Regions from separate parts of the Streptomyces sp. NBC_01717 genome, predicted to be linked through region 1. Evidence: riboswitches for the same ligand, from Rfam matches in the RefSeq annotation. Region 1 holds a riboswitch; each other region holds the start of a gene.
The links. A riboswitch is a leader RNA that binds a small molecule or an ion and turns the genes downstream of it on or off. The one in region 1 is predicted to bind cyclic di-AMP.
Positions count from the first base shown of each region.

Region 1 (7,803 bases):
GCTCGTCGTCTCCGCCGCCATGCTCGTCGCGGCGCCGCTGCTCTCCGCCTGTGGGAACCAGGCCCACCCAGGTGCCGCAGCCGTGGTCGGAGGGGACCGGATCGAGGTGTCCACCGTGCAGGCCCAGGTGGCGGAGGTACGCACCGCGCAGCGCGAGTCCGACCAGTCCGTCCAGCTCATCAACAAGTCGGGGCAGCTCGGCCGGGCCAAGCTGCACGGGATGATCTTCGACCGGATCCTGGACAAGGCCGCCGCGGACGCGGACGTGACGGTCAGCCGCAAGGAGATCCAGGAGATGCGGCAGTCGGCGGCCACCCAGTCCGGGGGAGAGGCACAGCTGCGGACGATGATGCTCCAGCAGAGCTGGGTCGCCCCGGACCAGATCGAGGCCGTCCTGCGCGAGCAGGTCCAGCTGACGAAGCTGGCCCAGGCGCTCGGCGCCGACCTGCAGCAGCCCGCCGGGCAGAAGGCCGTCGGCGACGCACTCACCGCGGCGTCGAAGTCGTTGCACATCGACGTCAACCCGCGCTTCGGCACCTGGGACGACAAGCAGACCCAGCTCGCCAACTACAAGGCCCCGTGGATCACCCAGGTCACCAAGCCCGCCCAGCAGGAAGCCGCAGCAGGCGCGTAGGTAGGTTGGTGGGGTGAACGCTGAAGATCCCGGTCGTATCGTCCTGCTCACCGCCAGCCACCGGGTCGCGCCCGGGCTGCTGTCCTGGCCGGCCTGGCAGACGCTGCAGGCCGCCGACCGGGTGCTCTGCGCCGAGCAGGACCACCCCCAGCTGCCGTATCTGCGCGAGGCGGGCGTCACCGTCGAACACGCCGCGCCCATCGCGCAGGAGCTCGTCGACGCCTGCGCGGGCGGCCGGACCGTCGTGGTCGTCACCGGCGGTGAGGGCAACCAGCCGCTGACGGACGGGCTGGCCCGGCTCGCCGGATCGGGCCGGGTGCAGATGCCGAACCTGGAGCTGCTGCCCGGCTCGTACGATCTGCCGGGCGCCCGCCTCCTCGATCTCGTCCAGGTCATGGACCGGATCAGGGCCGAGTGCCCCTGGACGTCGCAGAAGACCCACCAGGGGCTCGCCAAGTACGCCATCGAGGAGGCGTACGAACTGGTCGAGGCGATCGAGGACGGCGACCGCGACGAGCTGCGCGAGGAACTCGGGGACGTACTCCTTCAGGTCGTCTTCCACGCCAGGATCGCGGAGGAGGACGAGGACCAGCCGTTCTCCGTCGACGACGTCGCGGCCGCCCTCGTCGAGAAACTGATCCACCGCCATCCGCATGTCTTCGGCGACGAGACCGCCGAGACCCCGGAGGACGTGCACGCGCACTGGCTGCGCACCAAGGCCATCGAGAAGCAGCGCGACTCGGTCACCGACGGGGTGCCGCTCGGCCAACCCGGCCTGGCGCTGGCGGCGAAGCTGGCCGGCCGGGTCCGTACCGCCGGACTCGATGTGGCGCTCCCCGCGGGGGACGGCATCGGGTACGAGCTCCTCGCCCTCGCCGTACGCGCGGAACAGGACGGCACCGACCCCGAGGCCGCACTGCGGGCCGCCGGCCGCGCATACCGGGACGCGATCCTCGCGGCGGAGGGCAACGGATAACGTCAGGGGGTGAACGACAGCCCCGCCGACACCCCTGCCGACAGCCCCGCCGACGCTCCTGCGGACGCCCCCGAACTCTTCACATGGGAGTTCGCCACCGACCCGTACCCGGCCTACGCCTGGCTGCGTGAGCACAGCCCCGTGCACCGCACCGCGCTGCCCAGCGGGGTCGAGGCATGGCTGGTGACGCGGTACGTGGACGCCCGGCAGGCCCTCGCCGACACCAGGCTCTCCAAGAACCCGGCGCACCACGACGAGCCGGCGCACGCCAAGGGGAAGACCGGCATCCCGGGCGAGCGCAAGGCGGAGCTGATGACGCATCTGCTGAACATCGACCCGCCCGACCACACGCGGCTGCGCCGCCTCGTCTCGAAGGCGTTCACGCCGCGCCGGGTCGCGGAGTTCGCGCCGCGCGTGCAGGAGCTGACGGACCGCCTCATCGACAACTTCATCGAGGAGGGGAGCGCGGACCTCATCCACGACTTCGCGTTCCCGCTCCCCATCTACGCGATCTGCGATCTGCTCGGCGTTCCGCGCGAGGACCAGGACGACTTCCGGGACTGGGCGGGCATGATGATCCGCCACGGCGGCGGGCCGCGCGGCGGGGTGGCGCGGTCGGTGAAGAAGATGCGCGGCTATCTCGCCGAACTGATCCACCGGAAGCGGGAGAACCCCGGGGACGATCTGATCTCGGGGCTGATCCGGGCCAGCGACCACGGCGAGCACCTCACCGAGAACGAGGCCGCCGCCATGGCCTTCATCCTCCTCTTCGCCGGCTTCGAGACGACGGTCAACCTGATCGGCAACGGGGTGTACGCCCTGCTGCGCAACCCCGAGCAGCGGGAGCGGCTGCAGCGTTCGCTCGACGCGGGGGAGACGGGGCTGCTGGAGACCGGCATCGAGGAACTGCTGCGGTACGACGGCCCGGTGGAGCTGGCGACCTGGCGGTTCGCCACCGAACCGCTGGTGCTCGGCGGGCAGCGGATCTCGGCGGGCGACCCCGTACTGGTGGTGCTCGCCGCCGCGGACCGGGATCCGGAACGGTTCGCCGACCCCGACACGCTCGACCTCTCCCGGCGTGACAATCAGCACCTCGGCTACGGTCACGGCATCCACTACTGTCTGGGGGCGCCGCTCGCCCGACTGGAGGGACAGGCCGCGCTGGCCACACTCCTGAGGCGCCTCCCGGACCTGCGTCTTGCGGTGGAACCTACCGATTTGCGGTGGCGTGGGGGGCTCATCATGCGCGGACTGCGCACTCTTCCCGTGGAGTTCCATCCCGGACATCGCTCCGGTGAAGGTGACACTCTGTCAACTCCGTGACTTTCACGTGATCTGCGCTGCATCGACTTGTGACAAGCGTTCGACTGCCGCTACGTTCACCGTTCGACTCACCAGTCACTTGTCAGTCACACGGAAGGCAACCCCATGGGCTCCGCGAACGGCAGACACCGTCGCCCTCGTCAGGCACCCGCCATCGTCGTCGCCGCAGGCGTCACCGGCTCGGCCATCGCCATCCCGCTGCTCGGCGCGGCCGGTGCGCACGCGGCCGACGCCACGACCTGGGACCGGGTCGCCGAGTGCGAGAGCGGCGGCATGTGGAGTGCCGATCTCGGCAACGGCTTCTACGGCGGTCTCCAGTTCTCGCAGGACACCTGGAAGTCGTACGGCGGCGAGGCGTACGCCTCGCGTGCCGACCTCGCCAGCCGCTCGCAGCAGATAGCGGTCGCCGAGAAGGTCCTCGACGACCAGGGGCCACGGGCGTGGCCCAGCTGCGCGGTGATCTCCGGGCTCACGGTGGACGGGACGCTGCCGGGTGTCGATCCGGGAAGCCTGCTGTCGCCCGACCCGACGGAGAGCGCGGACCCGTCCGACGAGGCCTCGGACGAGGCGAGCGCAGAGGGCGGATCGAAGTCGTCGTCCGCCAAGTCGTCGGAGAAGTCGTCCGGCAAGACGTCGGGCAAGGCGTCCGGTCAGGCATCGAGCGAGCCGTCAGCCGATGTGTCGGATACATCCGGTTCGGCCGACTCGTCCCGCTCCTCCGGTTCTTCCGGCAGCGAGGCGGGCGGTAAGCACCGCGGCGCGCCGGCCCCCGAGGCGGGCCAGGGCATGGGAACGGGCGGTGACCGCGACTCGGGCCGCCATGCTTCCCGCGGTAACGGTGACGGACGCGACACGCGCGACTCGGCCGCGGACGGCACATACACCGTTCGGCCGGGCGACAACCTCTGGGCGATTGCTGATGCACAGAAGGTTCATGGCGGATGGCCGGCGCTCTATGAGGCCAACAAGACTGCTGTCGGCGACGACCCGGATCTCATTCTTCCTGGCCAGAGCCTCGATCTCGGTGTGAAGGCGGAGTGAGACCGGTCTGATCAACAGCTTAAATCACCCCAAAAATAGGGGTAGTTCAGAGGCCTATGTCCACTTATGTGTAAGTGAGACATGGGTCTCTTTGCGTTAATCGGCGTGTCTCGTCTGTCAGGCCTGTCCGCATCGCCCCCCACCTGCGAAAACGATGACCGGCCGGACGTGAGTAGGGGATGATTGTCAGTTATGTCCGTCTTTGAATGTGGGGGTTGCGTGCGTTTACGGTCGGAACCGCTCGCACCGCGGGCCCCATCGACCGTCACGCCGAATCCTGCCGTCGGTCGAAGGGAACAGACGCGTAAAGCGCCGTAGGCAGGAGCGGGGGACCCAGGTAAGCGCCGGGCCCGATGGTCGAAAGACCGTCAGGACCGGCTTGGGGTGAAGTCGCGTGCTAGGACATGCGACCGGGCAACTCACTTGGCCCGAACCCGACAGCTCACCTCGTAGGCGTCGGTGAGGAGAATTTGCATGCTGCTGAACAGCAAGGGCAAGCACCGTCGCCCGTCCAAGGCCGTCCGTGTGGCCACGCTCGCCGGTGTCGCCGGTGCCGCCATCGCCGTTCCCCTGATGGGTGCCACGGGTGCCTCCGCGGCCTCCGTCGCCACGTGGGACGCCGTCGCCCAGTGCGAGTCCGGTGGCAACTGGTCCATCAACACCGGCAACGGCTACTACGGCGGCCTGCAGTTCTCGCAGTCCAGCTGGGCCGCCGCCGGTGGCACGCAGTACGCCCCGCGGGCCGACCTGGCCACCAAGGCCCAGCAGATCGCCACCGCCGAGAAGCTCCTCGACATGCAGGGTCCGGGTGCCTGGGGCTGCGCCGGCGCCGGCAACCTGACCAACGACGGTGTCGACCCGGGTGTCGACACCGGCTCCGCCGCCGCGAAGCCGGCCGCGCCGAAGCCGGCCGAGCACACCGAGGCCCCCACCGCCTCCCGCTCGGACCGCGGCACCGCCCCCGAGGCCGCGAAGACCGTCACCACGCCGACCGGCCAGAAGGTCGCGAAGGGCGACGGCGAGTACAAGGTGAAGGCCGGTGACTCGCTCAGCAAGATCGCCGAGGCGCACAAGGTGAAGGGCGGCTGGCACCAGCTGTTCAAGCTGAACAAGAACATCGTCAAGGACGCCGACCTGATCTTCCCGGGTCAGCAGCTCCACCTGACGAAGTAGTACGAGCCTCAGCAGAAAAGCGCTCTCTCTCCTCCCTGAGCACCCCGACCCGGCGCGGATTCCCCCGTACGCGCCGGGTCGGGGTTTCTGCGCTCACCGTTCAACCGTTGTGGTTACTGCTCAGTAGATTTCTGAACGTTTGCCCGTCTACGGGTGCCCTTGGGTCCTTTTTCGTCCCAGGAGGCGGGCGGTCGCCGAACGCAGTGCGCCAGGGCGGTTAGGCTCTTGGCGCAAGGCCAAAGCGACCCTGCACAACCAGCGTCATATCCCAGAAGGAGATGCCTCGTGCCGTCCATCGACGTCGTCGTAGCCCGGGAAATCCTCGACTCCCGCGGAAACCCCACGGTCGAGGTCGAGGTTGGCCTCGACGACGGCAGCACCGGCCGTGCTGCTGTTCCGTCCGGCGCCTCCACCGGTGCGTTCGAGGCCATTGAGCTTCGCGACGGTGACCCCAACCGCTACCAGGGCAAGGGCGTCGAGAAGGCTGTCCTCGCCGTGATCGAGCAGATCGGCCCGGAGCTCGTCGGCTACGACGCGACCGAGCAGCGGCTGATCGACCAGGCGATGTTCGACCTGGACGCCACCGAGAACAAGGGCTCGCTCGGCGCCAACGCCATCCTCGGCGTCTCGCTGGCCGTCGCCCACGCCGCCTCCGAGGCCTCGGACCTGCCGCTGTTCCGCTACCTCGGTGGCCCGAACGCGCACCTGCTGCCCGTCCCGATGATGAACATCCTCAACGGTGGGTCGCACGCCGACTCCAACGTGGACATCCAGGAGTTCATGATCGCCCCGATCGGCGCGGAGTCCTTCTCCGAGGCCCTGCGCTGGGGCGCCGAGGTCTACCACACGCTGAAGAAGGTCCTGAAGACGAAGGGCCTGTCGACCGGTCTCGGCGACGAGGGCGGCTTCGCGCCGAACCTGGAGTCGAACCGCGCCGCCCTGGACCTCATCCTCGAGGCCATCAAGGAGGCCGGCTACGCCCCGGGCAAGGACATCGCGCTGGCGCTCGACGTCGCCGCCTCGGAGTTCTACAAGGACGGCAAGTACGAGTTCGAGGGCAAGTCCCGCTCGGCCGCCGAGATGACCGAGTACTACGAGGAGCTCGTCGCCGCGTACCCGCTGGTCTCCATCGAGGACCCGCTGTACGAGGACGACTGGGCCGGCTGGAACGTCATCACCCAGAAGCTCGGCGCCAAGGTGCAGATCGTCGGCGACGACCTGTTCGTCACCAACCCGGAGCGTCTGGCCCGTGGCATCGAGGAGGGCTCCGCCAACGCCCTGCTCGTCAAGGTCAACCAGATCGGTTCGCTGACCGAGACCCTGGACGCCGTCGAGCTGGCCCAGCGCAACGGCTTCAAGTGCATGATGTCCCACCGCTCCGGTGAGACCGAGGACACCACCATCGCCGACCTCGCCGTCGCGGTGAACTGCGGTCAGATCAAGACCGGCGCCCCGGCCCGCTCGGACCGTGTCGCCAAGTACAACCAGCTGCTGCGCATCGAGGAGATCCTCGACGACGCGGCGGTGTACGCGGGCCGCTCCGCGTTCCCGCGCTTCAAGGGCTGATCGCAGGCCCGTCACGGGTCAAAGGCACCGGCCTCCGTCCGTCCCCGCACTCGGTCCCGTACCGTGTGCGGGGACGGACGTGCGTAGTGGGGAGGCGGAGACATGGCCGCGAAGGACCGGGACCGGTTCTCCACCGCGACCCGGCTGCGGCTGCTCGGAGAGCAGACCGCCGCTCGTGTCTACCGTTCCCAGAACCGCCGTCAGGCCCGCCGTTCCCGGCTCACGGGCCGGGCCGCTTTCCTCGCCCTGGTCGTCTGCTCCCTGGTGGTGGCGCTCGCGTACCCGATGCGACAGTACGTGTCGCAGCGCGACGAGATCGCCGACCAGGAACGGCTGGCGCAGGAGGCGGAGGCACGCACCGAGGAGCTCCGCGACGAGAAGGCGCGCCTCCAGGACGACGCGTACATCCGGCGGCTGGCCCGGGAGCATCTGCACTACGTCCTTCCCGGGGAGACCGGTTACACCGTGGTCGACCCGGACGCGGCCAAGGAGCGCAGCGGAGGGTCGGAGGAGACCGACCGGCCGTGGCACTCGAACCTGTGGGACGGCGTGGACTCCGCCGACCGCGACTGACCTCTTCTCCCTTTCTCCTGATCCGCTGCGGAACCGCAGTTCAAGCATCCCGAGTAGAACCAAGGCAGGCATGGAAACGCCCCCTCCCCAGACCGAATCCACCACGCCCACCGAGGCGGACATCGCCGCGTTCCAGCAGCAGCTCGGCCGCCCGCCGCGCGGGCTGCGCGCGATCGCGCACCGCTGCCCGTGCGGCAACCCGGACGTGGTCGAGACGCAGCCCCGGCTGGAGGACGGTACGCCGTTCCCGACGACGTACTACCTGACGTGCCCGCGCGCGGCGTCCGCGATCGGAACGCTGGAGGCGAACGGCGTCATGAAGGAGATGACGGAGCGTCTGGCCACGGATCCGGAGCTGGCGGCGGCGTACCGCAATGCCCACGAGGACTACATCGCCCGGCGGGACGCGATCGAGGTGCTGGAGGGCTTCCCCAGTGCGGGGGGCATGCCGGACCGGGTGAAGTGCCTGCATGTGCTGGTCGGGCACTCGCTGGCGGCGGGTCCGGGGGTGAATCCG
Region 1 covers NZ_CP109178.1:5,594,878-5,602,680, forward strand. Annotated here, with positions in the region: gene OHB49_RS25395 (SurA N-terminal domain-containing protein) at 1-634, shown strand, start outside; gene OHB49_RS25400 (nucleoside triphosphate pyrophosphohydrolase) at 648-1,610, shown strand; gene OHB49_RS25405 (cytochrome P450 family protein) at 1,620-2,933, shown strand; gene OHB49_RS25410 (transglycosylase family protein) at 3,039-3,974, shown strand; cyclic di-AMP (ydaO/yuaA leader) riboswitch at 4,275-4,445, shown strand; gene OHB49_RS25415 (LysM peptidoglycan-binding domain-containing protein) at 4,449-5,147, shown strand; gene eno (phosphopyruvate hydratase) at 5,433-6,713, shown strand; gene OHB49_RS25425 (FtsB family cell division protein) at 6,816-7,286, shown strand; gene OHB49_RS25430 (DUF501 domain-containing protein) at 7,357-7,803, shown strand, end outside.

Region 2 (7,803 bases), 580 kb from region 1:
ACGCTGGGCCCCGTGGGTTTGAGTGCGTTGTCAGTGGGTCAGTGCACTATCGGGGTGGGAGGTGGCGTGATGATGACGCACGCGGCGTACGACTGCGATGTGCTGGTGATCGGCGGCGGGATCGTCGGCCTGTCGACGGCGTATGCGATCACGCGGACCGCTCCGGGCACGCGGGTGACGGTGCTGGAGAAGGAGTGGGGCCCGGCGCGCCATCAGACGGGGCGCAACAGCGGCGTGATCCACAGCGGTATCTACTACCGCCCTGGCTCGCTGAAGGCCCGCTATGCGGTGCGCGGCGCCGCGGAGATGGTCGACTTCTGTGCGGAGCACGGCATTCCGCACGCGGTGACCGGCAAGCTGATCGTCGCGACCGAGCGGTCCGAGCTGCCCCGGCTGCACGCGCTGGTGCAGCGCGGCCGGAATCACGGGCTGCCGGTGCGGGAGCTGGGACCTGCGCAGATCGCGGAGTACGAGCCGCAGGTGCGCGGGCTCGCGGCGATCCGGGTCGGGACGACCGGGGTGTGCGACTTCAAGGCCGTCACCGAGCGGTTCGCGGCCGAGGTGCGTGGCGCGGGCGGGCTGATCCGGTTCGGGGCGGAGGTCACGGCGATCGACCGCCGCCCGTGGGGTGTGGCGGTGCGGACGGCGGACGGACGGGTGGTGCGGGCCCGGGTCCTGGTCAACTGCGCGGGGCTGCAGTGCGACCGGGTGGCGCTCCTCGCGGGCGACGACCCGGGCGTGCGGATCGTGCCCTTCCGCGGGGAGTACTACGAGCTGGCCAGGCCGGAGCTGGTGCGCGGGCTGGTCTACCCGGTCCCCGACCCGGCGTTCCCGTTCCTCGGGGTGCATCTGACCCGGGGCCACGACGGCAACGTCCACGTCGGGCCGAACGCGGTGCCGGCGCTGGCCCGCGAGGGGTACGGCTGGCCGGTCGTACGCCCGAACGAGCTCCTCGACACGCTGGCCTGGCCCGGCTCCTGGCGGATCGCACGCAGGCACTGGCGGTACGGGGCGGGAGAGGTGCACCGCTCGCTGTCGAAGCGCGCGTTCACGGCCGCGGTGCGGCGGCTGCTGCCCGACGTCACCGAGGACGATCTGCGTCCCGCCGCGGCGGGCGTCAGGGCCCAGGCGGTGCTGCGCGACGGCACGCTGGTGGACGACTTCCTGATCCGTGAGGCCCCGCACACCGTGCACGTACTGAACGCCCCGTCGCCCGCCGCTACGGCCTCGCTGCCCATCGGGCGGGAGGTGGCACGCAGGGCGCTGCTCCGGGCACGCGGGACGGGATGGAAGCCGCCCGCCGTAGAATCGGGGCATTGTGTCTGAGTCCTTGAATCCCGCCCCCGAGACCGACGAGTCCCACGATCTGCGTGCCGCCGCCTTCGAGCGGCAGCGCAGGCTGCGTCAGGAGCCGCGCTTCCCCGGCGGGCCCGCCGCCGATCCGGCCGGTTCGCACCACGAGCGCCGGATCCGCAGTTTCCAGCCGCGCCGCAGCCGTGTCACACCCGGCCAGGAGGACGCTCTGCAGCGGCTCTGGCCGAAGTGGGGTCTGGACATCGACGGGCAGTCGGTCCTCGACCTGCCGGAGCTGTTCGACGGGCTCCCGGTCGTGCTGGAGATCGGCTTCGGGATGGGTGAGGCCACCGCGCAGATGGCGGCCGACGACCAGGGCACCGGCATACTCGCCGTCGATGTGCACACCCCGGGCCAGGGCAACCTGCTCGGTCTCGCGGACCGGAACGGTCTGTCCAACATCCGGGTGGCCAACGGCGACGCGATCATCCTGCTGCGCGAGATGCTGCCGCCGGACTCGCTCGACGGACTGCGGGTGTACTTCCCCGACCCGTGGCCGAAGAAGCGCCACCACAAGCGGCGGCTGATCCAGCCGGAATTCCTCGATCTGGTGGCGCAGCGGCTGAAGCCGGGGGCCGTGCTGCACTGTGCGACCGACTGGGAGCCGTACGCCGAGCAGATGCTGGAGGTGCTGACCGCGCACCCCCGCTTCGAGAACACCCAGGCGGACGGCGGCTACGCGCCACGGCCCGCGTTCCGGCCGCTGACCCGGTTCGAGGGACAGGGCCTGGACAAGGGCCATGTCGTGCACGACCTGCTGTTCGCCCGCCGCTGAGCCGCTGAGCTGCTGATTTTCCTACGGGGCCGGTACGCATCCCCCGTCGCCCCATGGTCAGTTGTCGGTCCCCCTCGTTAGGGTCATCGGGTGTCCGACGGGTCTGTGCAGCAGAAACAGTCGCAGCCGGCCGTCCCGCTTCTCCAGGAGCAGCGGGTCGGCGAGATCCTGGCGGCCGTGCCGGAACGGGGCCAGTGGCGCTACCGGCCGCGCCGGGTCGGCCTGGTCTGGCGGAGCAAGACGTTCCGTGCCGGTGCGGTCTTCACGGTGCTGGCTCTCTGCGGGCTGGTGATCCTCGCCCTGGTCCGCGATCAGACGGGTACGGAGGGGTTCCTGGTCGGTCTGGGCCTCGCCGTACTGCCCGTACCGCTTCTGATGGCGGCGTTCCGCTGGCTGGACCGGGTCGAGCCGTGGTCCTGGCGGAATCTGCTGTTCGCCTTCGCCTGGGGTGCGTGCGCCGCCGCTCTGGTCGCGATCATCGCGAATTCGTTCGCGACCCGCTGGATCGCGACGGCCACCGCCGACCCGGCGGGCGCGGACACCCTCGGCGCCACGGTGATAGCGCCGGTGGTCGAGGAGAGCGCGAAGGCCGCGGCCGTCCTTCTGATCTTCCTCTTCCGAAGGCGCCACTTCAGCGGCATCCTCGACGGCGTCGTCATCGCGGGCTTCACCGCGACGGGCTTCGCCTTCACCGAGAACATCCTCTATCTGGGCAATGCCTTCGGCGAGGACCAGCAGATCGGTACATCGGGCTTCGCGTCGGTGACGGCCGCGACGTTCTTCGTACGCGTCGTGATGACGCCGTTCGCGCATCCGCTATTCACTGTGCTGACCGGCCTGGGTTTCGGATTCGCGGCGCTCTGCGCACGTCGCCACCGCATCCGCCGGATCCTGCTGCCCCTGCTCGGGCTGATCCTCGCGATGGGCATGCACGCCCTGTGGAACGGCTCGGGATCGTTCGGTCCGTACGGCTTCTATGTCGTGTACGGGGTGTTCATGGTCCCGGTCTTCGGGCTGGTCACCTGGCTGGTGATCTGGTCGCGCCAACGGGAGTTGCGGACACTGGCCACCGAGCTGCCCGCCTATGCGGCAGCCGGCTGGCTCACCCCGGCCGAGCCGCTCGCGCTCTCCTCGATGCGGGCCCGCGGCATGGCCCGGGACATGGCACGCCACCAGCACGCGCGTGCGAACGGAAGCGCGAGTGTCCACGGAAGTGCGACTGCATACAGCACCTCGTACGCAGTGCCGTACACAAGCCCCGGCTACGGCTACCCCGCGCCCGGCCCGCCACCGGTCCACTCGCCGGCGTACGGCGGCAGCCGGGTCGTGGCTCAGGTCCGTCGTCATGCCAAGGCGCAGGCCAAGGCGCGGGGCAGAGCGGCCGCCCGCGCGGTCGCCGAGTACGAGTCGTTCGCGACGTCGCTGGCGTTCCTGCGCCACCGGGCCCGCCGCGGGGCCGCGGACCCGGACTTCGTGGCGCGCGAGCTGGAGCTGCTGCACCATCTCTGGCAGCGCAGGGAGGTGGCCGGACCCGCGCTGACCTACGCGGCGCAGGCGACTGGCCGCCTGCGCCCCCGGTACATACCTACGGGGCCGGCCCCGTACCCGCAGTACGGCGGCTACCGCCCGAACCCGTAGCTGCCACCCCACGCCCAGCAGCCGTATGCCCGGCCGCCGTACGGCAGCGTCCCGCCCCCGCGCTCCCGGTGAGGGCTCAGGCCGACGCCTCGGTGAGCTCCGCCAGTTCCTGTTCGGTCAGCTGAAGGTCGGCCACGGCCACCAGTGCGGGCACCTGCTCGACCGTACGGGCCGAGGCGATCGGCGCGGCGACGGTCGGACGGGCGGCGAGCCAGGACAGGGCGACGGTCGCGACCTCGGCGCCGCGCTCCTTGGCGACCTTGTCGAGTGCGGCCAGGACCTTCTGACCGCGCTCCGACGCCAGGTACTGGCCGGCCTTCTCGGCCCGCGCGCTCTCCACCGACGCACCCGGACGGTACTTGCCGGTGAGGAAGCCCGAGGCCAGGGCGAAGTACGGGACGGCGGCGAGCCCGGCGCGGGCGGCCGTCTCCTGGAGCTCGCCCTCGTACGTGTCGCGGGAGACGAGGTTGTAGTGCGGCTGCAGGGCGACGTAACGTGCGAGCCCCTCGCGCTCGGAGAAGTCCAGAGACGCCTGGAGCCGCTCCGGGCTGATGTTGGAGGCGGCGATCTCGCGCACCTTGCCGTCCTTCACCAGCTGGTCGAGGGCGGTGATGATCTCCTCGACCGGGACGGTCTCGTCGTCGAAGTGCGTGTAGTAGAGGTCGATGTGGTCGGTGCCCAGCCGGCGCAGCGACTCCTCGGCCGCGGCCTTGATGGTGGCGGCGGAGAGCCCCTTGTACGCGGGGTGGGCGCCGACCTTGGTGGCGACGACGATGTCGGAGCGGTTGGAGCGTGCGGCGAGCCACTTGCCGATGACCGTCTCCGACTCGCCGCCCTCGTTGCCGGGGATCCACGCGGAGTACGCGTCGGCGGTGTCCAGGAAGTTGCCACCCGCCGCGACGTACGCGTCGAGTACGGCGAACGACTGCGCCTCGTCGGCGGTCCAGCCGAAGACGTTGCCACCGAGCGCGAGCGGGAAGACCTGGAGGTCGGAAGAGCCGAGCTTACGAAGAGAAGTCATGAATGGATCAACGGACTCCGCCGCGGCCGCTATTCCGTACCGGGGGATGAAAGGGGATCCGCACGGGCATCCGCACGGGCGTCGGCACCGGCGTCGCAAGGACCGGGGACAGCAGACCGGCAGCCCTGACGTCGGGGGGGAGCGTCAGGACTGCCGGGTTCGCGGGGCCGGAGAACCGGCGCGGGCTCAGACGGTGAGGCCCTTGTCGCGCAGCCAGGTCATCGGGTCGATGCCGGTGCCGTCCGGGGTGTGGACCTCCAGGTGGAGGTGGGGTCCGGTCACGTTGCCGGTGGCTCCGACACGGCCGATGGTGTCACCCGTGGTGACCTTCTGGCCGACGCTGACGTCGATCGACGACTGGTGGCAGAACCACAGCTCCGTACCGTCCTCGAGCTCCAGGACCGTGCGGTAGCCGTACGAACCGGACCAGCCCGCCGACTTGACGGTGGCGCTGTGGACGGCCTTGATCGGGGTGCCGGTCGGCGCCGCGAAGTCGAGGCCGGTGTGGTAACCGGAGGACCACATCGAACCGGCTTCACCGAAGGTCGAGGTGATCGTGTACGAGGAGGTGGGGATGGCGTAGGAGGCGGCGAGCTTGGCAAGCCGTGCGGCCTCGGCCTTCGCCTTCGCCGCTTCCTCCGCCTTCTTCTTCTCGGCGGCGGCCTTGGCCTCTGCGACGTCCTGCTTCGCCTTGGCCTCGGCGGCGGCCTTCTCCGCGGCGGCCTTCTCCTCGGCGGCCTTGATCTCCGCTTCGGCGGCGTTCTGCTGCTGCTCGGCCTGCTGGAGGATGCGGGCTCGCAGCGCCTCACCGGCGTCGGTGGTGCCCTGCTCGGCCTCGGCGGTGGTGATGCCGGCACTGGTGAGCGGGGCGGTGGCAGCCGCGGACTTCGCCTGGTCGGTGGCGGACTCGTCGGAGAACAGGGCGCCCACGCCGGGAAGGGACTTGGCGTCGGGGAGGTTGTCCGCGAGAGAGTCGGGAAGGGAGATGGAGACCGGCGGCTTGCTCTGCGCGGTGGCCATGCCACCCGCGCCCACGGCCGCGATGACGCCGACTCCGAGCACCGTGGAGCTGCGGGCGAGCCCGTTGCGCTGCTTGACGACGCGGTGCCTGCCGCGCACGGGGCGGACGGACTCCTCGGTGGGGTTCCATTCCTCCCACGCCCGGTCGGTCTCACCGAAACCGTCGGTCGCGAATTCAGTGGTGAACTCGGCGCCGAAATCGGTTCTCTGCTCGGTTCCGTACTCGGTCGTGAAGTCGGAGCCGAACCGGGAGGGGGCTTCGGGGGCAGGCTTGTTGGACGCCACGGGGGCGCACTCCTTTCCTTCCTTCTCGCCTACCGGGTTAGCTGACGGGTTCGGAGCAGGAAGGTCTCCTACGGATCCCTCTGCCTCTCACGAGACACAGGTGTCCGATTCACCCCATGTAGGTGGTTCCCCGGTTCCCTTACGGAATTCGGCGCTCGCGCACGGTGCCGCCACTGACGACGGCTGGGACAACCGCGCTGCGTTATCGAACGTTAATAGACGGACGGGTCCGATTCCAAGCCGTTCCCACTGATCGTTAACGCCCTTGGCCTGGACTTTACGGGACACAATCGGGCGGAAACGGGCGAGTTGATCGCCACTCAGCCACTACCCGGTTTCTGACGTTGCGTCAAATGTTATGCGGAGCGAGGCCTTTCGATTACGCACGGTGGCATCGCCCTGCGAAGCCCCTTCACCGACTCAGCCCTTCCTCACTCGCATCCCGGCCCACGATCTTCACAGTTCTGCGCCGCTTCGGCTGCCCCTGCGCGGGACGTGCGACCGCGAGCAGCGCCATGTCGTCGGTGGATCTGCCGCCGGTGTGCAGCCGTACGTCGTCGGCCAGCGCGGACAGCAGCTCCTCGGGCCCGGGAAAGATCCGCCCGCGCAGCCGGGCCGCCGGATCGTAGAAGACCCCTTGGGCGTCGCGCGCCTCGGAGAGTCCGTCCGTGTACGCGAGCAGCGTCATCCCGGTGGCCAGCTCCCATACGTCGGCCCGGTCCGTCCACACCCCCAGGTCCATGCCGAGCGGCAGCGCGGGCACCGTCGGGAACAACACCTCCAGCGAACCGTCGGGGTGGAGCAGCAGCGGCTCGGGGTGGCCGCGGTTGACGATCCGCACCTCGGCCGCACCAGGCGGAATCTCGGCGAGCACGGCGGTGACGAACCCCTCGACCGGATCGATCCCGCCCTGCCTCGCCCCCTCCCGCGCCAGCGCCCGCTCCAGCCTCCGCGCCACGCCCTCCAGCGAATCCTCCTGCTCGGCGGCCTCCCGGAACGCGCCGATGACCACCGCCACCGTCCCGACCGCTTCGAGCCCCTTGCCCCGCACGTCCCCGACCACGAGCCGTACTCCGTACGAGCTCTCCGCCACGGCGAACAGGTCACCACCGACGAATTCGTCCGCCTGGGCAGCCTCGTACCGCGCGGCGACATGGAGTCCCCCGATCCGCTCGGACGGCGTCGGCAGCACGGCCCGCATGGCGGTCTCCGCGATGACCCGCGCCGAAGCCAGCTGCTCGTTGCCGCGGCGTACGACCTGGTTGATGACGACGGCGAGGCCCGAGACCGTGATCACGGTGGAGAGCTCGATGGACGGCACGATGTGCAGCAGAGTGCCGCTGGACAACCTCAGCGCGAGGATCGAGAAAATCGCGGCGACGCCGGTAAGGACGGTGTTGGTCAGCGAGAAGAACGGTGCGGCGATCAACGGAGCGGCCACGAACATCGGGACGGCGGTGAAGGGCGGTGGGCTGAGGTAGTCGAACACGAGCCCACCGACGATCATCAGAAACGGCAGCGCACGCACGAACCACCAGGCCCAGCCGCGCACCACGGCACGCCCCCTGGCACGCCCCCGGGCCCGCCCCCCGCGCAGCTCCTTCGCCATCCCCACCTGTGGTCTCCTGCCCGGCGCGCCCTGTGCTGTCCTGGGCGGTGTGCCCTGTCTCATACCCCGTACCCGCACGGCTGTCCCTGCACGGCACACGCA
Region 2 covers NZ_CP109178.1:5,011,968-5,019,770, reverse strand. Annotated here, with positions in the region: gene lhgO (L-2-hydroxyglutarate oxidase) at 70-1,326, shown strand; gene trmB (tRNA (guanosine(46)-N7)-methyltransferase TrmB) at 1,319-2,128, shown strand; gene OHB49_RS22730 (PrsW family intramembrane metalloprotease) at 2,219-3,766, shown strand; gene OHB49_RS22725 (aldo/keto reductase) at 3,843-4,787, opposite strand; gene OHB49_RS22720 (M23 family metallopeptidase) at 4,974-6,092, opposite strand; cyclic di-AMP (ydaO/yuaA leader) riboswitch at 6,104-6,256, opposite strand; gene OHB49_RS22715 (PP2C family protein-serine/threonine phosphatase) at 6,505-7,701, opposite strand.
Region 2: linked by a shared signal. The riboswitch ahead of OHB49_RS22720 (M23 family metallopeptidase) and the one ahead of OHB49_RS25415 (LysM peptidoglycan-binding domain-containing protein) in region 1 are both predicted to bind cyclic di-AMP.

Region 3 (7,803 bases), 2.7 Mb from region 1:
GGCATGGTTTCGCCCGAGGTCGAAAGTCCCATGCGATTCTCCCGTGCGGTCCGCGCCATATCATTTTATTGAATGTTGGATCATTGTGATGTATTCCCTGCCGGGCCGCCAGGGCCTGCCCACTGATCCGGCCGGCCTTCGGCGAGCGTCTGCCTAAGGGCTGTCCCGTAATCCCCGGCGGGCGCGCGACGACGGCCACGGCACCTCGCCGCGTTGTCAGAACGCCCGAATACGACCGGTATGAGGACGCCCCTCCGCCTTGCGATGCACCGCATCCGACGCCAAGCGCCGATCCACCAGGGATTACGGGACAGCCCTTGGTCGCGCGGGTTGCCGTAGGCGGCGGCCCCTTCCGACCTGAACCCGACATCAGCACCCCTGATCACCTCGCGCGTGCTGAGCCGCGCGGGCGGCCGGCAACGGCGCCAGGTGAGGGGCGGGGTGCGCCCCCGCCCCTCACGGTCGACCTCCGGCCGGACCAGACCGGCGCCTCGCGGAGCCGTGCGCTGTCCTGGAGTACTCCGACCGTCGCTCAGCAGCTCACAGGCTTCGTCCAGGAGCATTCGAGGTCGGTGCGCCCGGACTGCGCATCCCTGGCAGTGGGCGTATCGGTCGAGGGACGATCGGACCGGGCCGTACCTTGCGGCTGCTGTGCGCCCTTCACGCTGTAACCCGCGAGCGCCGCTCCGACCGCATCCTCGATGTTCTTGACCGAGCTCGCGACGTAGTTGTTGCTGACGAAGCTGAAGACGAGCTTGCGGCCGTCGGCGTCCGTGACATAGCCGGAGAGCCCCGAGACGCCGGTCAGCGAGCCGGTCTTGCCGTGCAGATTGCCCGCAGCCGAGGTCCCGCACATGCGGGAGCGCAGCGTCCCGCCGGCCATCCGGTCGGACACGCAGGCGATCGGCAGGGCGTCGTACCACTCCTGGAACCACGGTTGATGGCGTGCGGCGACCAGCAGTTCGGTGAACTGCTCGGTGGACACCACGTCCATCCTCGACAGGCCGGAGCCGTCCATCTGACGCAGGTCAGCGGGGTCCAATCCGAGGGTACGCAGGTGGTCAGCGATCGCCGACAGCCCGGCCGACCAGGTGCCGCTGCCCTTCACCTCGTAACCGATGGTCTTGACCAGCACCTCGGCATGGTTGTTGTTGGACAGCTTCAGAAACGGGGTCAGCAGGTCCTTCAGCGGCATCGACGGATGGGACGCCAAAGTCGTGGCACCCTGCGGAACGGCCTTGCCCAGCACCGTCCCCCGGGTCACCTTCACTCCGTGTGCGGCCAGCGCGTCCGCGAAGACGGCGGTCGCATAGCCTGTGGGCTCCCAGACGCTGGTCCACGACGTGGCGGGTGCGCTCTCGACGGGGATCTTGCCGCTGACCACGATGGTGTTGCTGCCATGCATGCGATCGACGGTGATTGTACGACTCTCACCGGCGGCGACCGTGGTGGCACGGTTGTCGATGCGGACGTAGTCGTTGGACGGGGTGGCTTTCACCGCGGGCGCTGCGCCGGGCGCGGAGCCCGGGGTCACCGAGAGGAGCACGGTGCCCGCGTCGTAGTCGGTGTCCGGGGCCACCGTCAGTGGAGAGATCTGCGACGAGTAGTAGGCGGACTCGTCGTCGGCCGCCCAGGACGCGCCCAGCCGGTTGCTGTCGAACCGGGTGTCGTCAGCGACCAGTCGGCCGGTGATCCGGCGGATCCCGGATGCGGCGACCGTGGCGGCCAGCCGGTCGTAGTCCTCGGCCAGCATCGTGGGGTCGCCGGTGCCGCGAAGATACAGGTCGCCCTGGATCACGGACCCGTGTCGGGAGCCGTCCGCGAGTACATCGGTACTGAACCGGTAGTCGGGGCCGAGCAGCGCCATGGCCGCGGTCGACGTCAGAAGCTTCGTACTGGATGCGGGGACCAGACGCCCGTCGCCGTTGTGTTGATAGAGCGTCTGCCCGGTTTCGGCGTCGCTGACGACGACTCCGACCTGGGCGCCGTTCAGCCGGGTGTCGCTGAGGATGTGGTCAAGGGTTTGCGACAGGCCGGGCGCCGGGGTGTCTGCCCCGGCCGGGGCTCCTGAGGTGGCGGTGAGAGTCAGGCTCGCGGCGACGGCCCAGAGCAAGGCCCGATGGCGGAATCTTCGGTGAATCGTTGGCATGCGCATGGAAAGAGATCATCAGGCATCCGGATCCTCGGCGGAAGGCCTACGTCGTTCGGATCCGAGGGCGGCCGGGCCGGGGTGCCAAGGCGTGGCGGTGGGCCGGAGCTGTACTCCTGTCCGCCTGCCCTGGACGACCTTCAGCGGAGGTCCTTCTTCCTGGCCCGTGCCCAACGATGGTCTTGGACGAGCAGCGTCACAGGCTTCTCGGCTGAGCGAAATCAGGGGGGGTGTCGCTGGTTGCCGGGCGGGGACTTCGCCCCCGCCCGGCATGGTTCAGCGCACGTCCTTCAACTTACCGTCTGTGGTGAGTTGCAACGCCCCGGTCAGGGCTTGGTCGCAGCCGTCTTCGGCCTGTTTCAGAGTGATTGTGTGTGAGGCGTTCAGGATTGGCGTGCCCGAATCGTCCGACAGCCGAAGTGTCACACGTGGTGTCCGGTCGTTGAAGCTCTTCGGGAGATCCACCGAGACGTGCACCTGGTCGCCGTACACCCGCAGTGCACCCGTCGTGCAGTGTTTTGCGGCGCACAACCGGTACGTGGTGGCCGTGTCGTAGGGCAGGGATTCGGCCCGCCAGGACACGCCAACCGTCGGGATGAGGTCGAGCGCTGGGCACGGTTCCGGACGCCCACCGCAAGCAGTGAGCGTGGCCAGGGCTGCGAGTGTGACCCCGGCGCAGCGCAGTGCGCGGGTCAATACTTCTTCACCAGGCCGGGCAGTGCGTCCTCGGCCAGCTTGATGTCGGTAAACAGAATCCGGGCCTCGGACTCATTGGCGGCCTCGGCCGGCCCGAGGTCGGGCGCCGGCGGCACGGCCGACGCTGACACTGGCTCGGTGTCCGCCTGTGCTTCGTAGTTGGCCGCTGCTGCGAAGCCACCGGTGAGGGTCAGCACCAACATGGCGGCGGCGGCCCGTTGCCCACTTCGCCATCGGGGTCTTCGCCTGTTGTGTACGTTCGTCGGCGGCATTGTGCCCCTCCCCAATTTGTCCCGAGCAAGATCGCTGGGAGCATGAGTATGCAGGAGTCCCCAGCGTTCATGGACAGGTCAACTGAAGAAGCGACACCGACCTGAGAGGGCGTTTGCGCAGGTAAGTTCCAGAAGGCGGCTTTGCTCATTGTCCTTCTTGCTCAGGTTCGGGGAGTACGCGAACTTCGTCGCCTCCTGCCGTGCAGGCCCTGCAGTCCGTTTCGCTCGCTTCTGTCCGACGCCCGATGGACCCTGATCGAGCCGCCCCTGACGGCGTGGCGGAAAGCCCGGCTCCAGGGCCTCGGCGTGAAAGCGAATGAGTGGGTTCACGGCACTGCACCACGTCAGAGACACCACCTTCGCCGAGGACGCCTCACAGCTCCGGACGGGCAACGGGCCCCGCGCCATGGCTACCTGGCGCAACCTCGTCATCGGAGCCCTTCTCCTTACCGGCCGCCACGGCATCGCCGCCGCCCTCAGAAGGAACACCCGCGACGCCACCCGGCCGCTGCACATCCTGGACATTCCATGATCAGAAAGCGGTCGAACCGGCTTCACGCCGAGGCCCTGTGTCCGCAACCGGTACAACTTCCCGTTCATGTGGTGAACATGGTGGATCTGGAGGGCAGCTGATCGGGATTCAGGTGACATCGGCTGATTCAATCGGTTCGGAATAGACCTTGCCCCGACTCCGTCACGACGCACCTGATACGCGACGTAATTCTTGCCGGATCGAATCGATTACGAGGGCCGCGCAACGTGGGAACACACCAGGCGCCAAGGGGTGCACGCGAGCGCATGCCGACTTGCAGGGTTTGCTTCAACACGGCGTCTCCTCTGATGAATGGATGGAGTTGGACAGGGTTGTGGTGGAAGGAATCGAAGGGTGGAATGCTTGCCTCTCGACTCCGTGGCACTTCCCCTTCTTCCAGCGGTCGCTGGATCAACGCCAACGCAAGGCGGAAAGTGGGGCGTTACCGTATTGCATCCGGAGCAGGCGTGCGCACTGCCGGTTTCGACGCGCAGGATGAGGACGGATTCGCATGATCAGCCGAGGCACTGACTGCCGTCGAAGGCTGTCCCGCATCGCCGAGCAGAGGCCTCGCTGCATTGCTCCGGCCTGTCGTGCGACCGATTCCGAATTCCTCCGCGAACCGGGCGGGCCCGAGGAGTACTCGTCCGAAGGGGCGAAGAGAAGGATCTTGCGGTGTGCTCCCGCATTGCCGAGAAGCTGAAGAAGGTCGATCCGGCAGCCTTCGAAGGCCGCGTCGGGTTCATCCGGCCGGAGCTCCTCGACCGCCGGCTCAGCGATGGTGATCACGATGCGCCTCGTCCGGACGGCTGGTGTGCGGCAAGCCGGTGACCGGGCGATGGTCGCGCGGCGAGAGCGACGCAGCGACACGATGATCAGCACCCCGGGCTCCCCATGGCCATCACTTCTCTCGTGCTGCCGGACGGCCCCGGCGGGCGGGTAGGGCGTTTGCGCACCGTGACAGCCATGCCGATGGGGCGTACGGCACCTCCTGCGCCCATCGGGACCGTCGTTCGCGTGAGCCTGCGCGCCCCGGCCGGTGCGCGGCCGCTCGTGTGCCGCAGCCGGTGGAGCGCGTGACGCGCTGCCGCATCAGCTGTCGCCTCCCGCGGGGGGACGCCCGTCCCGACGAGTCGATGGACGGTCGCCCGCCCATAGATGTCTTAAATGTCGGAATTCTGGCAATGAATAGGAATTGCTCGCTTTGCCAGTGAATGCATGATCCGCACAGGTCGAGGTCCTGCCTGCCGGGCAAATCGCCCATTTCGGGCCGAGTGGTGAGAGTCACTTTCCCGGCCCGCGGACGCAACGGCGTACCGCTCGGTTCCCTTCCCCGCAAAGAAAGTTGGCTTCGCGGGCGGGTGTGGATTGCGGATAATTCCCCGACTCGATCTTGTAAATGAATTGTGATCGAAAAGTGGGGGCTTGTTCAGGTCGGAGTTTCTCGCTTACGGTCACCGTCAATCCGGATGGAACGCCGAATCCTGCCGCCGTCCGGGAATCCGACCACCCACGTACGGCAGGAGCGGGGGACCCAGGTAAGCAGCCGATCCGGTATCCGGAACGGCTAGGGGTGAAGCCGTATTCCCATACGGCCAGGCAACTCCAGCCTGAACCCGACAGCTCACCTCGTAGGCGACGGAGAGGAATGCATCATGCCCGCAACGGGTAACCACCGTCGTCGTAAGTCCAGTTCGCTGAGTCGCGGTTTCATCGCCGTGACCGCGGGCGGAGCCGCTCTCGCACTTCCTGTGATCGGTGCGACCACTGCTTCGGCAGCGCCGGCACAGTCCGTCGCCACCGTCACAAAGACTGTGGCGCCCGCTGTGGCCCCGGCCAAGGGAATTTCCGCTGTGAAGGCCACGCCCTCCGTCTATTCCGTGATAGCCGGTGACACTCTTTACAAGATCGCCACTGGACATTCCGTGAGTGGTGGCTGGCAGCAGCTGTACCAGGACAATCGCGAGGTCATCGGAGCCAACCCCGCCCTGATCAGCCCGGGCATGAAGCTGACCCTCGGTGCCAAGGCTGAGACCCCGGCTGTCGAGTCCAAGCCCGCCGCGAGCAGTGCCACTCCCGCCGCCGCGAAGCCCACGACGTACACGAACGACCTCGACGGCTGGATCAAGGAGTCGCTGGCTGTCATGGCGCAGCACGGCATCCCCGGCAGCTACGACGGCATCCACCGCAACATCATGCGCGAGTCCTCGGGCAACCCCAAGGCCATCAACAACTGGGACTCGAACGCCGCCAAGGGCACGCCGTCCAAGGGGCTCCTGCAGGTCATCGACCCCACGTTCAAGGCCTACCACGTGTCCGGCACGTCGATGGACCCCTACGACCCGGTCGCCAACATCACGGCTGCGTGCAACTACGCCGCCGCCAAGTACGGTTCGATCGACAACGTGTTCGGGGCGTACTGACGCCCGGTTGCGTTGATACCGGTTCAGGAGTGACGGGTGGCGAGGGTCCGAGGGGGCCTCGCCACCCGTTCCTGTCTCTGCTCGATGGATTCACATGTCGACCGCCGCGATCAGCAGGGGCGCGGGGCGACGATCAGAAGTCGATCCGCATGACGGCCCGCCTGGGTGTGGGCCTGCTCACCTCGACGAACCCTGCGTCGGCGAAGACGTCACGGCTGCCGACGTGGAGTTCGCCCCAGGTGATTTCCACCCCTGGCCGCGTGATCATCGGGTAGCCCTCGACCGCGCGGGCCCCGCGGTCGCGCGCGAAGCCGATCGTGGCGCGCGCGAGTGCGTACGTGATGCCGCGCAGACGGAAGCCCTTGCGGGTGACGAAACAGGTCACGGCCCAGACGCTGTCGTCGGTCCTGTCCTCCTGCCGTCCGGTCCAGGGGACGCGGGCGCGGAGCAGGCGGGGGTAGGACGTCCGGGGCTCGATCGCGCACCATCCGACCGGCTCGTCGTCCAGATAGGCGACGAGACCGCTTGTCGAAGGCGCACCGGCATTTCCGCAACCGGTCTGCTCACGCAGGCGCTCGGCCCGTTCGGCCAGGGGGACCGAACCCCACTGGGAGCCCGTGATCTTGAAGCGCTGGCACTGGCACATGGACGGATAGTCCGTGGTGCCGAAGATCGTCTGCAGGTCGTCCCACGATGCTTCTTCGGCGGGGACGATCGCGAGCTGATCATCCGGGATCGGCTGGGCCATGCCTGGCATCATCACCGCCCCGCCGCTACCGGAACCGGCCTGTCCGAGAGTGTCGGTCTCATCGTGGCGGGTCCTCCCCGACGAGCCCGTCGATGGATTCGCGGATGAGGTCGGCGTGTCCGACATGGCGTGCGTACTCCTCGATGAGGTCGATCAGCAGACGCCGGAGACTGGGTGACTGCCCGCGGGAGTTGGTGAACGCCGCGAGGTGTCCGACGCCACCCTCGGCCAGCGCCTGCCGGACGTTGGCGCGGGAGCGGGCCGCAGTGTCCTGCCAGAGCGCCATGAGTTGCTCGGGGGTGTCCCCGGCGGCCGAGGACCACTCCCAGTCGGGATCGGCGTCCCAGTCCACCGTGTCCCACGGGGGAGCCGGCTCCCGCCCGAGCAGCTTCTGGGACAAGACGTCGTCCTCCACGAGGGCCAGGTGCTTGAGCAGCCCGCCCAGGCTGATCTTCGAGGCGGCGGCCGTCGTCCGCAGGCCGGCCGCGTCCAGACCCGCGCACTTCCACGCCAGCGTCCTGCGCTGGCGTTCCAGGGAACCCACCAGGGTGTCGATCTCGTTGCCCGCGACCGGTGGTTCCTCGAGCAACGGCTCGTTGTTCTCGCTCATGGCGGGCAGGCTACGGCCAATTCCGGTCGATCTGCTTCCGGAATATGGGGAGTTGTTGTCGGAGCGTGAGGAGTCACGATCGAATCCGTCCGAACACCTCATGGGGCTACCGCATCGGCCGTGGATTCCAGCTTCCTCGCCTGATGTTCGCGACCCGTCACCGGGCCCTGCTGCCTGAGTCGCTGCTTGGCGCTCGGCGGCGGTCGAGCGGCACCGAGCCGGGACCGGCCCGCTGTGCGCTGACGCACGGCGTGGTGTGTCCGGGGCGTGCCGTGAGTGGGCGCAAGTTACCCACAGGTATGTAGTGACTTGACACGCAAACGGCAGTAGAACCAGTTTCACTCTGTCGAGAGTGAGGCGTGTCACATGAGTG
Region 3 covers NZ_CP109178.1:8,282,540-8,290,342, forward strand. Annotated here, with positions in the region: gene OHB49_RS37475 (AraC family transcriptional regulator) at 1-32, opposite strand, end outside; gene dacB (D-alanyl-D-alanine carboxypeptidase/D-alanyl-D-alanine endopeptidase) at 533-2,155, opposite strand; gene OHB49_RS37485 (hypothetical protein) at 2,426-2,845, opposite strand; gene OHB49_RS37490 (hypothetical protein) at 2,842-3,042, opposite strand; gene OHB49_RS37500 (hypothetical protein) at 3,434-3,649, shown strand; gene OHB49_RS37505 (hypothetical protein) at 4,325-4,480, shown strand; cyclic di-AMP (ydaO/yuaA leader) riboswitch at 5,115-5,302, shown strand; gene OHB49_RS37510 (transglycosylase SLT domain-containing protein) at 5,305-6,072, shown strand; gene OHB49_RS37515 (GNAT family N-acetyltransferase) at 6,206-6,820, opposite strand; gene OHB49_RS37520 (DinB family protein) at 6,879-7,430, opposite strand.
Region 3: linked by a shared signal. The riboswitch ahead of OHB49_RS37510 (transglycosylase SLT domain-containing protein) and the one ahead of OHB49_RS25415 (LysM peptidoglycan-binding domain-containing protein) in region 1 are both predicted to bind cyclic di-AMP.

Region 4 (7,803 bases), 4.0 Mb from region 1:
GCCGTGCCGACGCCCCGCAGGAGGGCCCCGCCGACTACGCGTGCCAGACGGACGGCATGATCGGTCTGGGCTGTGGCGCCCGTTCGTACACCACACGGCTGCACTACTCGTTCGACTACGCGGTGGAGATGCGTGAAGTACGGACGATCATCGACGGCTACACCGCCACCGAGGACTTCTCACGCGCCGAAGTGGGTCGGTACGTCGACGGCGACGAGGCGCGCAGACGCCATCTCCTGCAGTCGCTGCTCCAGGCCCAGGGATTGCAACTGGCCGACTACCAAGAACGGTTCGGAACCTTGCCCGGCGACGACTTCCGCAGCGAGCTGGACCGGATCGAGGCGCGCGGCTGGCTGGACGGCGCCGCCGACGCGTCCGGGCTGCTGCGGCTGTCGCCCGAGGGCCTGGCGCACTCCGACGCGCTGGGTCCCGAGCTGTTCTCCCCCGCCGTACGGGCCGCAATGGCCGCGTACGAACTGAAGTGAGCACGCATATGGACCTGACGATCCTGTACCGCGGTCCGCTGGCGTCGTGCGACTACGACTGCCCGTACTGCCCGTTCGCCAAGCGGCGCGACAGTCCGGAACAGCTGCGTGCGGACCGTGCCGCGCTGGAGCGGTTCACCACCTGGGCGGCGGCGCAGACCGGCGACCGGATCTCGGTGCTGTTCACGCCATGGGGCGAGGGGCTGGTCCGCTCCTGGTACCGCCGGGCGCTGGTCGAGCTGGCGCAGCTGCCGCACATCGGCCGGGTCGCGATCCAGACCAATCTCAGCGGCCGCACGCGGTGGCTTGCCGAGGCGGGTGAGTCCGGTCGCGACAGGATCGCGCTGTGGTGCACGTACCACCCGGGGCAGACGCCGTACGGCCGCTTCCTCGCCAAGTGCCGGGAGCTGACCGGCCTCGGTGTCCGGTACAGCGTCGGTGTGGTCGGTCTCGACGAGCATCTCGACGAGGCGCGGCGGCTCCGTGCCGACCTGCCCGGCGAGGTGTACCTCTGGGTCAACGCCGCCGAGGGGCGGAGCTACACGGACGAGGAGGCGGACCGCTGGACGGCCCTCGACCCCCTCTTCCCGTACAGCCGGGAGCCGCACCGCTCGGCCGGGATGCCCTGCCGGACCGGCGAGTCGGTCATCTCGGTGGACGGGGAAGGCACGGTGCGCCGCTGCCACTTCGTCCCGGCCGAGCTCGGCAATCTCTACGACGGCAGCTACCGGCGGGCGTTGGGCCCGCGGGCCTGTCCGCTCGCCGTGTGCGACTGCCACATCGGATATGTGCATCTGGAGACGCTGCCGCTGTACGACGTCTTCGCGGGCGGTGTACTGGAACGCATACCGGCCGAGCCGGCGCGCGTACCGGCGCACCGGGATCAAGCGTTGCTGCCGTTGTTCCCGGTCGGCGGACGGGCCTGATCGAGCCGGACGGGCCTCGGCGAACAAGCCCGTCCGGCCGAAGAGGACACCGCGCCGGTCACAGCGGCAGCAGGTCGGGCCGCTTCGCCTCGACGTGGTCACCGGAGGACTCGCCGCGCAGCCGCCGTCCGATCCACGGCACCAGATATTCGCGCGCCCAGTGGATGTCGTCGCGCCGCACCTCGAGCGTGCCGCGCTGTGCCTGTGGCGGCCACTCCTGGTCGGGGTCGGCCGGCACATCGAGGCCGAGGACCTGGGCGGCGCGCAGCGCGACCCGGGTGTGTCCCTCGGGCGACAGATGGAGCCGGTCGTCGTCCCAGGCGCGCCTGTCCTGCACGGACCGCAGCGACCACAGGTCGAGGACCGGGCAGTCGTAGCGGTCGGCGATGGACCGCACATGGGCGGTGTAGGTGGCGATCTTGCCGCGCAGATGGCGCAGCACGGGAACGCCGCGGGTGTCGAAGCCGGTCGTGACCATGACGGTGCCGACCGACCGGGTCAGGTCGGCGACCGCGCGCTCGAAGCGTTCGGCCACGTCGTCGGGGTCGGTGCCGGGCCGGATGATGTCATTGCCGCCCGCGCAGAAGCTCACCAGGTCGGGGGCGAGTTGCTTGGCGCGGGGCACCTGTTCCTCGACTATCTGGTCGAGGAGGCGTCCGCGTACGGCGAGATTGGCGTACCGGAAGTTCCCGTGAGCCGAACCGGCGGAACCATCGCTGTTCGTCGCTGCGTCGGGGTCGGGGAGCTGGTCCGCGAGGAGTACGGCGAATCGGTCCGCCCAGCCGACGAAGGTTCCGTCCGGGCCGGGGTCTCCGACCCCCTCGGTGAAGCTGTCGCCAATCGCTGCGTACGACCCGATGGCGCCATGCCGGTTGTTGACGCCACGTTGATTTTTTCTCGAATCGTCTGCCACAAGGGCACATCCTGCACTGCTGAATGTGACCTACGCGACCGTAATAAGGGGTTGACGGGAGGTGAGATAGACCACCCGGTCAGGTTTTGGTAAAGAGGGAATAAGTGATGGGGCGGTGCGCCGCCGCGCACCGCCCCATCAACAAGCCGTTCGGATCAGGCCTGATCGGATCCGATCAGACGGAGATTCCGTGCGAAGCCAGGAAGGCGACCGGGTCGATGTCCGAGCCGTACGCGGGGCCGGTGCGGACCTCGAAGTGGAGGTGCGGGCCGGTGACGTTGCCGGTGGCACCGGAGAGGCCGATCTGCTGGCCGGTCGAGAGGGTCTGACCCACCGAGACGGAGAGCGCGGACAGGTGGCCGTACTGCGAGTAGTGGCCGTCGGCGTGCTTGACGACGACCTCGTTTCCGTACGCGCCACCCCAGCCGGCGGTGACGACGGTGCCGGAGGTGATCGCCTTCACGCTGGTGCCGGTGGCGACCGGGAAGTCGATGCCGGTGTGGCTGCCACTGGACCAGTTGGCACCGGAGGCACGGTAGTTGGTGGTGTGCTTGCCCGGGACCGGGGCGACGTAGCCGGAGCTGCTGCTCTGGGCGGGCGCGGGCTTGGTGGCCACCGGAGCCTTCGACGGGGCCGGGGCGGCCTGCGTGGTGCCGGTGGCCGCGGCGGAGCCGCCGAGGGTCAGCTTCATGCCCGGGTGGATCAGGCTCGGGTTGCCGCCGATGACCTCACGGTTGTCCTGGTACAGCTTCTCCCAGCCACCCTCGACCTTGTTGTCGGAGGCGATCTTCGCCAGGTAGTCGCCGGCGACGACGGAGTACGTCCGGGTCTCGGCCTGCTTGTTCGCGACCGGGGCGGCCGACGCGGCGTGCGTGGCGGCGGCGGAGTGCGCGACGGGGGCGGCCTGCTCCGCGGCGTGGGCACCGGTGGCACCGAGCAGCGGGAGGGCGATGACGGCCCCGCCGGCGCCGGCGGCGGCAACGCCACGAGCGATGGTGCTGGACTTCGGACGACGATGCTTACCCGATATGGGCATGAAGAATTTCCTCTCCGGCGCCTACGAGGTGAGCTGTCGGGTTCGGGCTGGAGATGCCCGGTCGCAGGAAGTGCGACTTCACCCCGAGCCGGCCGGATTTCTCCGGTCGGCGGCTTACCTGGTTCCCCCGCTCCTGCCACACGATGAGTGGGTGTGAATTCCGGTCGGCGGCAGGATTAGGCGGTCCGTCCGGATTGACGGTGACCGTAAACGAGTGAGGACGAGCAGAACAAGCCATCGGTTGCGTGCCGGAATCCGCGCCGGGAATTCGACGCGGAATTCCGGTCACACTCCGTGGATTAAGGATCTTGGCTTTCCGCGCGGTGTACGGATTACCCGGCCGCCGCGCCACCACACACCGTCACGGATATGATCCCGCTCACGAGAGACCCCTCATCTCCCGCATAATCAGGGCATGTTCTACTAAATGCCTCAATACGGACATGTCATGAACATCATCCGCGTCGGAGCCTCAGCACCTTCGCGTCCAGGTCCCCCCGCAGGCCGCTGTGCAGTCCCTGATGCAGCAGCACGGAACCGTGGTGGGCGACCCCGGTGTCCAAGCAGGTGTAGGTCGCCGTGGGGTCGAGCCCCCGCAGCCGCAGGACCGGCGGCAGCTCCCCGTACCTCTGTGCCTCCAACCACATGAGCACCACGGTCTCGTCACCGTGCGTGTACTGCACGGCGCTGAGCCCGCCGCGCGGCGCACGCAGCCGGTACAGCGCACCGTGCTGCACCACCGGACGGATCTCCTTGTACAGGTCCACCCAGCCGCGGGCCTCGGCCAGCTCCTCGTCGCTCCACTCGGTGAGGTCTCCGCCGACCCCGAGCACCCCGGCCATCGCGCTCACGAAGCGGAAGCGCAGCGAGCTCACCCTGCTGTTGAGCTGGGCATTCGGGCTGTCGGTGACCCAGGCGGCCATCACTCGAGCCGGATGGATCTGCCCGAAGCCCTCCTGGATGGCGAGCCGGTCCAGCGGGTCGGTGTTGTCGGAGGTCCACACCTGGTCGGTACGGGCGAGGATGCCCAGATCGATCCTGCCGCCGCCGCCCGAGCAGGATTCGAAGGCGACACCGGGGTGCGCCGCCCGCAGCCGGTCGATCAGCGCGTACAGCGCATCCACATGCTCGATCCAGAGCTTCTGCGGATACTCCTCGCCCGGCCAGCCCGCATCGGTGAAGCAGCGGTTGAAGTCCCATTTCACATAGTCGATCGGGGCGCCGGAGAGCAGTGAGTCGAGCTGTTCCCACAGATAGTTCTGTACATCGGTCCGGGCCAGATTCAGCACCAGCTGATTTCGGAACTCCGTGCGGGTCCGCCCGGGAAAGTGCTGCACCCAGTCAGGGTGCGCGCGGTACAGGTCGCTGTCGGCGTTCACCATCTCCGGTTCGACCCAGATACCGAACTGCATACCGAGCGCGTGCACTTCGTCGGCGAGCGGCTTCAGCCCGCCGGGGAAGCGCTCGGGGTTCGGGGTCCAGTCGCCGAGTCCCGCCCGGTCGCTGGTGCGCTGCCCGAACCACGCGTCGTCCACCACGAACAGTTCGACACCCATCGCTGCGGCGCGCACGGCCAGGGCGCGCTGCTGGTCCTCCGCGATGTCGAAGCCGGTGGCCTCCCAGGAGTTGTAGAGCACCGGCCGCAGGCTTTCGGCGTCCGGAACGACGTGGGCCAGCTGCCAGGCGTGCCAGGCCCTGCTCGCCCCGCCGAACCCTTCGGCGCTCCAGAGTCCCGCGAACACCGGTGTGGTGTACGTCTCCCCCGGTGCGAGCCGCAGCAGCCCCGAGTCGTCGTAGCCGGCCCCGCCGGTGATCTGTACGAGCCCGTCGGGAAGCTGCTGCACGGCGATCCGCCACGAGCCGGACCAGGCGAGCGCGCAGCCGTACACCTCGCCGTCCACCTCGGTGGCCGCTCCGTCCGCGTCGAGCGCGACCCAGGGCAGGAACTGGTGCCCGGTGTGACCGCGCCTGCTGGAGAGGACCTTCTCGCCGTACGTCAGCTCCGACCGCACGAGCTGCGTCTCCGCCGCCCACCGCCCGTGCAGGTGACTGAGGCGCCAGCCGTCGCGGGCGGGCAGCGCCCAGGCGGCCGCGTCGGCTCGCAGCAGCTCCAGCGGCGGTCCGTCGGGGCCGGTGTGCCTGACGGTGACCCAGCGCTCGATCACATCGGAGTCGTCCCGCATCCGGTAGTGCAGCGTCAGCGCGAGCTGCTGTACGGAGTCGGAGAACGCGATGCGCAGTTCGTCGCCGTCCACCGCCGCCTCGGCGTAGGCCCATTCGGTGCCACGGACCTCGGGGGTACGTACCGAGAGCGCGGGCCGGACGAACCGGGGACCACCCTCCACCGGGTACTCCTCGCGGCCGTCCAGCCGCGATTCGAAGCCGCGGAAGGGCAGTACCGGTGCGGCGGCGAGGGTCTCGGCGGCCGCGAGGGAGATGCGCGGCCCCCAGTGCAGATGCAGCAGTTCGTCCCGGTCCGTGAGATGCAGCGCATAGCTGCCGGTCGCCCCGGTCAGCAGCCAGGTCCGACCCGTGTCACCAGTCTCGATCATGTCATCCCCACATTCACACAGTTCCGCACATCATCAAGCTCCGACGGTCGGCCGGACAACGCCCGTGCAGGGGGAATTCACCGGCGGTCGGGGCGAGAACGGCCGAGATGATTGCCCGAGGCACTGATGTCGTATCGTCGCGGGAGTGACCTCGCCGGCGAGCCGCGCCGACGCCAGACATTCCAGGAGACACCGTGACGCAGCAGGTGCCGCAGATCCCGTCGACGGAACCCGAGCTGTCGGGCGTGCGCAACTTCCGCGACGTGGGCGGGCTGCCCACCTTCGACGGACGCCGGGTGCGGTACGGACGGCTCTTCCGCAGCGGTCACCTCGCGCACGCCACCTCCGAGGACGCGGCGTTCCTCGGCGGTCTCGGGCTGCACACGATCTTCGACTTCCGGAATGCGGCCGACCACAAGCTCGACGGCCTGGACGTAGAACTGCCGGGTGTGCGGAATGTGAGCATCCCGCTCTCCGACCCGGCCGACGGCGCCGAGTTCTGGCAGATGGTCCGCGACGGCAACATCGAGCAGCTGCGCGACATCCTCGCCGACGGCAAGGGAGCGGCCCGGATGACCGCCTCGTACCGGGCGATCGTCAGGGACCGCACCGCCGAGCACAGCCGGGTGCTGCACGCCCTGGCCGAGGACAGTGTCCCGGCGCTGATGCACTGCGCGGCGGGCAAGGACCGGGCCGGGATCTCGATCGCGGTGGCGCTGCTCGCCGTCGGGGTCGAGCGCGAGGCCATCGAGGCCGACTACCTCAAGTCCAACGAGCTGCACCGCCGGTACAAGGTGCGCCGCAGCGACACCTCGGCGACCGGGATGTCGCCCGAGGTGATGGAGCTGCTCAGCCCGCTCTTCGACGCCCGCGCCGAATATCTCGCCCAGGCCTTCACCACCATCGAGGAGACCTGGGGCAGCACCGACCGCTATCTCGCCGATGGACTGAAGCTCACTCCGCAGACGCTGGAGCGGCTGCGCGGACGGCTGCTGGACGAGGCGTAAGGACCTCCCGGCAGCGGTGGCCGGCGGTCACCCCTTGCCGGCCACCGCGAAGAGGAGGTAGAGGAAGGCCGCGAAGACGTGTCCGGCGACGAGATAGGCGACCAGCCGGATCACCACGCCGCGCGGAAACTTCCCCTCCTGCGGTCCGTCGTTCCTGGACCTGGCCGGGGTGAGCGGATCGAAGTTCTCTGAATCGGACATGACAGTCCTCTCTGGCGACCGGACGGACCGGGCTCAGCGGCGGTGGATCCCGCTGCCGAGGCACGTCTCGGCAGCAGGGCTCTGGAGCAGGGTGTGGACGAAGAGGAGCTCGGATCCGTCGCGGTCGACGGCGGCGATCCGGTGCGGGGTGAGCGAGTCGAAGTGAGCACTGTCCCCGGGGCCGAGATCGTGCACGGTGTCGCCGAGGCTCACCCGCAGCCGCCCGGCGAGTACGTACAGCCACTCCTCGCCCGGATGAACCCGTACGAGATCGCCCTGAGCGCCGTACGGCACGCGGACGCGCAGCGCCTGCATCGCCCGGCCGGAGCCACCGGCCTGCTGGTACATCCAGCCGTCGGCCTCGGCGCCCTCGAACCTGCCGGCGCGGACGATCGCGTCACGTTCCGGCGCAGTCTCGCCGAGCAGCTCGGAGACCGTCGTACCGTAGATCCTGGCAAGTCCGAGGAGCATCGGCAGCGAGGGCTGCCGCCGGCCCGTTTCGAGCCGGGAGAGATGGGCGGGGGAAAGCCCCGCACGCTGCGCGGCGCTCTCGAGGGTGAGACCACGGCTGCGACGCAGATCGCGCAGGCGTGGCGCGACCCCGGGCAGCTCGTCGGCCACCCCTCCTTCGGGAGGATTCATATACCCATTGGGCCAGGATTCTGCCTCAGAGGCAATTTTCT
Region 4 covers NZ_CP109178.1:1,593,691-1,601,493, forward strand. Annotated here, with positions in the region: gene OHB49_RS07385 (STM4012 family radical SAM protein) at 1-485, shown strand, start outside; gene OHB49_RS07390 (STM4011 family radical SAM protein) at 494-1,411, shown strand; gene OHB49_RS07395 (SGNH/GDSL hydrolase family protein) at 1,470-2,324, opposite strand; gene OHB49_RS07400 (M23 family metallopeptidase) at 2,500-3,360, opposite strand; cyclic di-AMP (ydaO/yuaA leader) riboswitch at 3,364-3,524, opposite strand; gene OHB49_RS07405 (alpha-galactosidase) at 3,816-5,912, opposite strand; gene OHB49_RS07410 (tyrosine-protein phosphatase) at 6,107-6,919, shown strand; gene OHB49_RS07415 (DUF6126 family protein) at 6,947-7,120, opposite strand; gene OHB49_RS07420 (helix-turn-helix domain-containing protein) at 7,154-7,762, opposite strand.
Region 4: linked by a shared signal. The riboswitch ahead of OHB49_RS07400 (M23 family metallopeptidase) and the one ahead of OHB49_RS25415 (LysM peptidoglycan-binding domain-containing protein) in region 1 are both predicted to bind cyclic di-AMP.